One region of the Paenibacillus sp. FSL H7-0714 genome, then DNA from elsewhere that is predicted to be linked to it. Evidence: predicted binding sites of a transcription regulator. Region 1 holds the regulator's gene; the other holds the start of a gene.
The links. Region 1 encodes CtsR, which represses protease genes until heat stress. Its sites were predicted from a motif close to ATGGTCAATAAAGGTCAAACA; they were not measured.
Positions count from the first base shown of each region.

Region 2: clpP (ATP-dependent Clp endopeptidase proteolytic subunit ClpP) is a predicted target of CtsR. The motif match lies at 1,368-1,388, and genes of this name have one in related genera.

Region 1 covers NZ_JBBOPT010000001.1:6,469,750-6,473,171, forward strand. The annotation lists gene NST34_RS29235 (protein arginine kinase) at 1-289, opposite strand, end outside; gene NST34_RS29240 (UvrB/UvrC motif-containing protein) at 318-842, opposite strand; gene NST34_RS29245 (CtsR family transcriptional regulator) at 873-1,334, opposite strand; gene NST34_RS29250 (GNAT family N-acetyltransferase) at 1,722-2,894, opposite strand; rRNA gene rrf (5S ribosomal RNA) at 3,317-3,422, opposite strand, start outside.
Region 2 covers NZ_JBBOPT010000001.1:182,980-186,401, reverse strand. The annotation lists gene NST34_RS00915 (sugar-binding transcriptional regulator) at 1-773, opposite strand, end outside; tRNA gene NST34_RS00910 (tRNA-Arg) at 1,207-1,281, shown strand; gene clpP (ATP-dependent Clp endopeptidase proteolytic subunit ClpP) at 1,475-2,071, shown strand; gene NST34_RS00900 (GDSL-type esterase/lipase family protein) at 2,167-2,805, opposite strand; gene NST34_RS00895 (PdaC/SigV domain-containing protein) at 2,915-3,422, opposite strand, start outside.

The DNA.
Region 1 (3,422 bases):
TAGGACTGATTAGATGCTTCTCAACCAGTACCTTTTTGTCCAGTTCATTCACTTCATCAAGCTTTAGGAGTTGAAAAGATCCGAAATCTGCAGCTGCTTCCTCATGAAACACAGGAGCCAGTAGCTCTAATACTTCTTCCGATTGCTCTAAGGAAGCCAGCATTGGGAACGGAAGATGCTCTAGATTACGGGCAATACGCATACGACTGCTAATTACAATCTCAGAATGACTACCTCCAGAACGCATCCAATCACTAAGCGCTTGTTCAGTAAATCGGAGACTTGACATGTCATATCCCCCCTATATATCAAAGACTTTACTCTTGTGCTATTTCTTTTTCAAGTTTACGAATCTGATCTCGCAGCTCCGCTGCTTTCTCGAATTCTTCTTGTGTAATACTTTGCTGTAATTCCTGCTTGAGTTCATCAATTTGGCGTCTAAACACAATCTGAGCTCCTGCACGTTTCGGAATCTTACCTACATGTGAAGTACTGCCGTGCACTCGCTTAAAAAGCGGGTCCAGTGCGCTGTTAAAATATTCATAACAGGAGCTACAGCCAAAACGGCCTAATTTACTAAACTGGGAGTACGTCATCCCACAATTCTCACATTGCAGACTCTGCGTTGTCTTCGTTGCAGCCGACTTCTCCTTGCCGGCACCTTCAAGATCAAGCAGACCTGAGAGCAGACTGTGGATGGAGAATCCTCCAGCCGTTCCGGGAATGAGTTCACCCTTCTCCCGTGCACAGCTCTCGCAGATATGAAACTCCGTCTTCTCTCCATTCACGATCTTAGTGAAGTGGAGTGTTGCCGGCTTGACGCCACATTCCTGGCATTGCATAAGCGAAAGCCCCTCCCTTATGGTTGACAATTATTTGCCTAACAAAGAGATTAACATCGCCTTCATAATCTTGGCACGAATCTCATCCCGGTATGGAATCTTAACCGTTAGGCATTCCCGAGAAACAGCAGCGCGCATAAGGCACGCTTCACGCTTACTTAGAAAACCAGCTTCCTCCAGCTGATAAATCAGCCCTTCAGCAGCGTTCTGATCAATCCCGCCACCTATAGTATGGTTTAAATGGGCATGCAGTGCCACGTTTGGTGGTAATTCAAAACGTTGAATACGAATATATCCCCCGCCACCACGCTTACTTTCCACCACATAACCTTTTTCCAGAGTAAAGCGTGTACTGATGACATAATTGATCTGTGACGGTACGCATGAGAACTGGTCCGCCAGGTCATTTCGCTGGATTTCCACCGTACCTTCGGGACTTTCATGCAAAATATTCTTCAGATATTGTTCGATAATATCAGAGATATTGCGCATCACTCATCCTCCAGTGCTTAAATCTTTATAATACCGATTGCAACTTGCATTCATAATGACAATGGTCTTTAATTGAACTTAAACATTTGTGGATAATCCCACGTGTTCAGAGGATCGGATCGCTGTCATTATGCTTCGTTGACTTTGACTTTCTTTGACTTTTTAATATTATAACATATTCTGTGCTAATTCCAAGTGGATTCTCTTATTTTTCACTTTTTTCAGCGAATGTATTCGGAAATAAAGAACTCTCCCAACTTCTTTCGAAGGGGAGAGCCTAATTTTTGTCAAGTATAAACGCCTTCGGTATCCTTATTAGGGCGATAAGCGTTTATGCGAGAAATATAAGGATAATGTATAGCGTGAAACTTATACTTTCTTATATTTTTAAAAATGATCAAATAAAGCTGTCTGTGCTTGTGGAATAATTTCTTCAAACCATTCCAGTGCTGCTGCGTGGCCAGAGACACTTCCATAACGAGCCATCTCTGTTGGTCGTTTGTATCCAAGCATCAAGGCCGTCAAAGTGCCTATATCACAGCTCAAGTCTGCTTCCGCCCGTTCCCCTTCCACTCGTATCAAAGTAGCCGAGCCCTCATTAGAGATATTCCATGCCCATAACCCATCATTCCAAGGTGCATACTTATCTTCGATATATATTAGCTGCTTCTTTTGACTACTATTTCCTCTGAAGGCGTAAGTTTCAATGAATGACTTGGCATTAACAATCCGCCCCATAAAATAAGGATAATTCTCTTGTCCTATACGTGGATCTGGCAGCAAGAAAGGTAACATGTCATCCGAAGGCACTAGCTTTAAGGATGCACCGGTCACCATCGAATCATGGTTCGCAAGAAATGTCCACAACCCCTGCCGAGCTTGTTCATTCAAAAAAACAAATTCATCAATAACCAGTTCTCTGTTCTCTACCTTATACAGCACATATCCCTCTGGTTCACCACTCTTGGAGTAAAATACTGCACTCTTTCCTTCATCATCTAGAACAGAGTTCTCCCACCAGTCCAAATCGCGCTTAAGTGTCCCGTTATATCTGACAACGAATCGATTGTATAGGCTATCTAATACTTCGATATCTTTTATATCCCGTTTAACCTTGCCCTCAACTTCGACCTTTTTGGGAAACTTCGCTACTGGAATAGAGTATTTCTTATATTCACAATAAACCTCCCAGCCAAATTTACGATAAAACGGAATCAAGAACGGGTGTAGAAAAGAGAGCGTTTGACCTGCCTCATTCATCGTATGCAGCGCATGAGACAATAGATTTGCCACATGTCCTTGTCTGCGGTTCTCTGGCCATGTAGCCACTCCTGCTATACCACCCATAGGTACCACTCTGCCCTGTATGTAGACTTGGAAAGGTATAATCGTCAATTTAGCTTCCAATGTTCCGTTCTCAAAAGCACCCCATACCTGTTCAGCCTTGAATCTTTCCTTAGCACTTGCCCTTTTTTCACTAGGAAGCTTGTACTGAAAAGCATATTCTGACAAGTTCATGCTTGCATCGAATTCTTCTGAACGTAACTGTCTTATTACCACAAACTCACCTCATCCTTTATAAGATTACTATTTAGGATAAGTATAACAAGAGCGTCAATTGCGCGCTAATCTATCGCATTATTTATAACTTTATTTTTAGTTATCCACAGCTCTATGCAGTTTTAAAAATAGTCTTGAAATCTTGTCACATCCAAGTTAAAATAGTTATCCACTTATCAATAGCTCTATCCACATAATCCCGGTTATATCCACAGCAACCCGTGTACTACTTAGGTTTTCTGTTGACAGATCCATATAAATATGTATTTAATCCACACTATTTAGGGGTTATTTCTCTTTCAATCATCTATCCACATGTGCGTAACTTTTTCTGCAAATCCAAAAGTTTATCCACAAGTTTTCCACAGTCTATAATAAACGCAAAAAAGCCACTGTCGATTACTCAACAGTGGTCTAATTGTGCTTGGCAACGTCCTACTCTCCCAGGACCCTTCGGTCCAAGTACCATCGGCGCTGGAGGGCTTAACGGTCGTGTTCGGGATGGGTACGCGTGGAACCCCTCCGCTA
Region 2 (3,422 bases), 6.3 Mb from region 1:
GCCTCATCCAGCTTGCGGCGGCGAGTCATTTCAATGGCATCCCCAATCCCATGTACAATAATACGCGAACTGCGGATGATTTGTACAATCTCTCCAATATTAGAGTCAAGTGCTAGTGACTGGTAGGCATCCCCACTAAGTAAATCAGGTACATGCAGCAACCGGTAATTCGCTCCTACCCGTTTTGCCATTGTTGAGGCAATCGTATTGGCTTGAATCTCCATACTCTCTCCTAATCCACCACGCGCCGGAACAAACCAAGCGTTCTTATAGGAAAGGGATAACGGCGGTGTCAGTTGATCAGCCATATCGGCAAGCGTTGATCCACCTGTGACAGCAACTATATCATCTGTACGAAGTACACTGAGCAGCGCTTTTGCACCCGCTCGGCCAAGCTCACGTTTAGTGAATGGCGATGACTCACAATCACCCGGCACCACAATAACTTTATCCAGACCGTACGTTGCCCGAATTTTCTCTTCCAGCTCATCCAGACCAAACAGGCTCTTAACGACCGGCTCTAGCAAATCAAGCAGTCTACGCCCAGCAGCGCTAATGCGCATGCCAACACTCTCGATCTCAATGAGCCCTTGCGATTTCAGAAGATCCGTCTCGGCACGCAGTACCCGCTCAGTCATATCAAGCGAAGCGGCAAGCGTTCTGCGCCCAATTATATCGGACAGCATGATCTGATGAAGAATCGTGTACCGTCTCTTAAGGGTTTCCATGAGATCAGGCAGAAGCTGCTTTTGGATATCTAATAAATTACGCATACTTTCACTCCTGCAACTTCGTCTTCCTCTATTCCCTTGTTCATGGTCTCAAAATGTCCCGGGTAAACTTTTTAAGTCCCACTCATATTCTAACCAAATATTGCTCGAAGTGCAAGTCTTCCGAGAGTAGAATTCTCAAGCGCTTGTCTTCTTATACATTTATAAGATTGGGAAAGAGGTTCAGCTCCAAAAAACCTGTCATTAACAATCCAGATTCTTTAGCTGAGTGAAATACAATGTACGCTTGTCCACCTTGAAGACAAGGGATAGAGCCTGAGTACAGTATTATTAAAAATATAAGAAATTACAGGTTTCACGTTATATATCATCCTTATATTTCTACGAGAAACGGTTGTCGTCAATAAAGGACGACAGCGTCGTTTCTTCCTGTCCATTGCAATTGCACAGAAATTGTATTATAATCATTTTTGTTGCGCCCGTGGTCCAATGGATATGACGTAGGCCTCCGAAGCCTGAGATCCAAGTTCGATTCTTGGCGGGCGCGCCATTAATTTCACTTTTGTACATAATTTAGTAGTGCCTATACTACTACTTAACCAAAGAGCCGCGTGTCGGCTCTTTTTTTTGAATATAAGTTTGACTTTCTTTGACTTTTTGTTTGAATTTGTTTATCATGTGGGTAATACGGCAAGAGTAAAAATGAATACATTTGAAGAACCAATATCAAGGAGGTTTTCCACGTGAGTTATATTCCTATGGTAGTAGAACAGAGCAACCGCGGTGAGCGCGCTTATGACATCTATTCCCGCCTGCTGAAGGACCGCATCATTTTCCTTGGAACGGAGGTTAATGACGTGGTAGCCAATTCTATCATCGCACAAATGCTGTTCTTGGCTGCCGAAGATCCGGAGAAGGACATTCACCTTTATGTGAATAGCCCAGGCGGTTCCATTACTGCAGGTATGGCTATTTTTGATACAATGCAGTACATTAAACCGGACGTTTCCACCATCTGTGTGGGTATGGCAGCTTCTATGGGAGCTTTCCTACTTAACGCTGGCGCTAAAGGCAAACGCTTCGCACTGCCTAACAGTGAGATCATGATTCACCAACCTCTGGGTGGTGCTCAAGGTCAAGCAACGGATATCGAAATCCGTGCCCGCCGTATCCTCAAATTGCGTGATAAGTTGAATCGTATTCTTGCAGAACGTACGGGTCAACCGCTAGAACGTATTGAGAAGGATACAGATCGTGATTACTTCATGACTGCTGCAGATGCGGCAACTTACGGTATCGTTGATAAAGTCATCGAGAAAACACTGCCTAGCGGTGTGTAAGCTATAAAACAACACAAAGAGGCTGTGCCCTATCCACTTGATGGTTAGCGCACAGCCTCTTTACTTTTCAGACCATCACTTCATACGAATCTCAATTAAATCAAACCGCCATATCCAAGCGCATCGAGTTTCTCAGCAATCACACGGTAGCCTCGGCCATTCGGATGTAAGTGGTCAATCGATAATAGCCCTCTCTCATTTCCTGCAAACTCACTATAGATAGAAGCAAACCCACATACTCGGCTACTGTACTGTGAGGCATAGCGGTTAAACTGCCGCACCCACTCTGTAGCACCCACTACCTGAGGATAAGGATTATACAGTCCCACAATCCGAATGATAAAAGGTCTACGCGTTCCCGTCTTCAATTGGAAGAGGATACTCATAATTGCAGCAAAATTTTGTTTGCATTCTTGCAATGATCTTCGCAGCTCTTTAGATAAATTTTCAGGTTGTCTAGCTGCAGCCTTCGCAGCATGGATTAAATCGTTGCCACCGATGGATAGAGTGATGATGTCGGCTGCTCGAATGGCTTCGCGAGTCATCGCACTCCCCCGTAGCCGCTGTTCCAGTTCAGAAGTAGTCAATCCATTCACGCCCAAATTCGTAGAGGCTACATTAGAACGCAGTCTCCCTTCCGCCATTCTACGGTACACCGGTACAAAACCGTTACCTGGCAGAGCGCCAAATCCAGTCGTCAAGGAATCGCCAATTGCAGTGTATTGATAGCTCATAGCTCTCCCCCGTTCATAAACTAGTTACTCCATTTAGCATATGAATTCGAGGTCATTTTGGTAAGGGGGAGATGTCCAGTGGTGACACTAGCGGTTACGACTTCTCTATTTATTTTACAGCAGTAAATGGGCTACCGCCTTCCGGCAACAGTTCTTTGAAAGTAAAGGGATATTCCGGGAACCCCGCAGCATAAGCTGTGTATTCATACAATTGGAAGAACAGAACGACCTGATCATCCTTCAGATAAAAATACTTTTCCGTATTCAATCCGTTGAATCCTCCCAAATAACTTTCCTCCGCTTTTACTAGCTTGTTCAACTTAGCATTCAACTCTTTTTTGTAGTTTGGGTTAGCTCCGAACAGGTCGCCCAACAGTAGACGTTTGCCATCCTTGAGCGAAAAGGTAAACGCCTCCCGATTGGTCATACCATGAGCGCCGCCCGTATCGCTATACTGTGACATCACTAAGCTGATCACACCATCCTGATTGTAGGTCACCATATATTCTATATCATAGGTATACTTAGGCTCTGACCCGGATCGATTCGAGATATCCTTCTCTGCGTTTGCAGCAAATTTCATGGCACTTTCTTTCAAAATATCATTCATGGCCTGC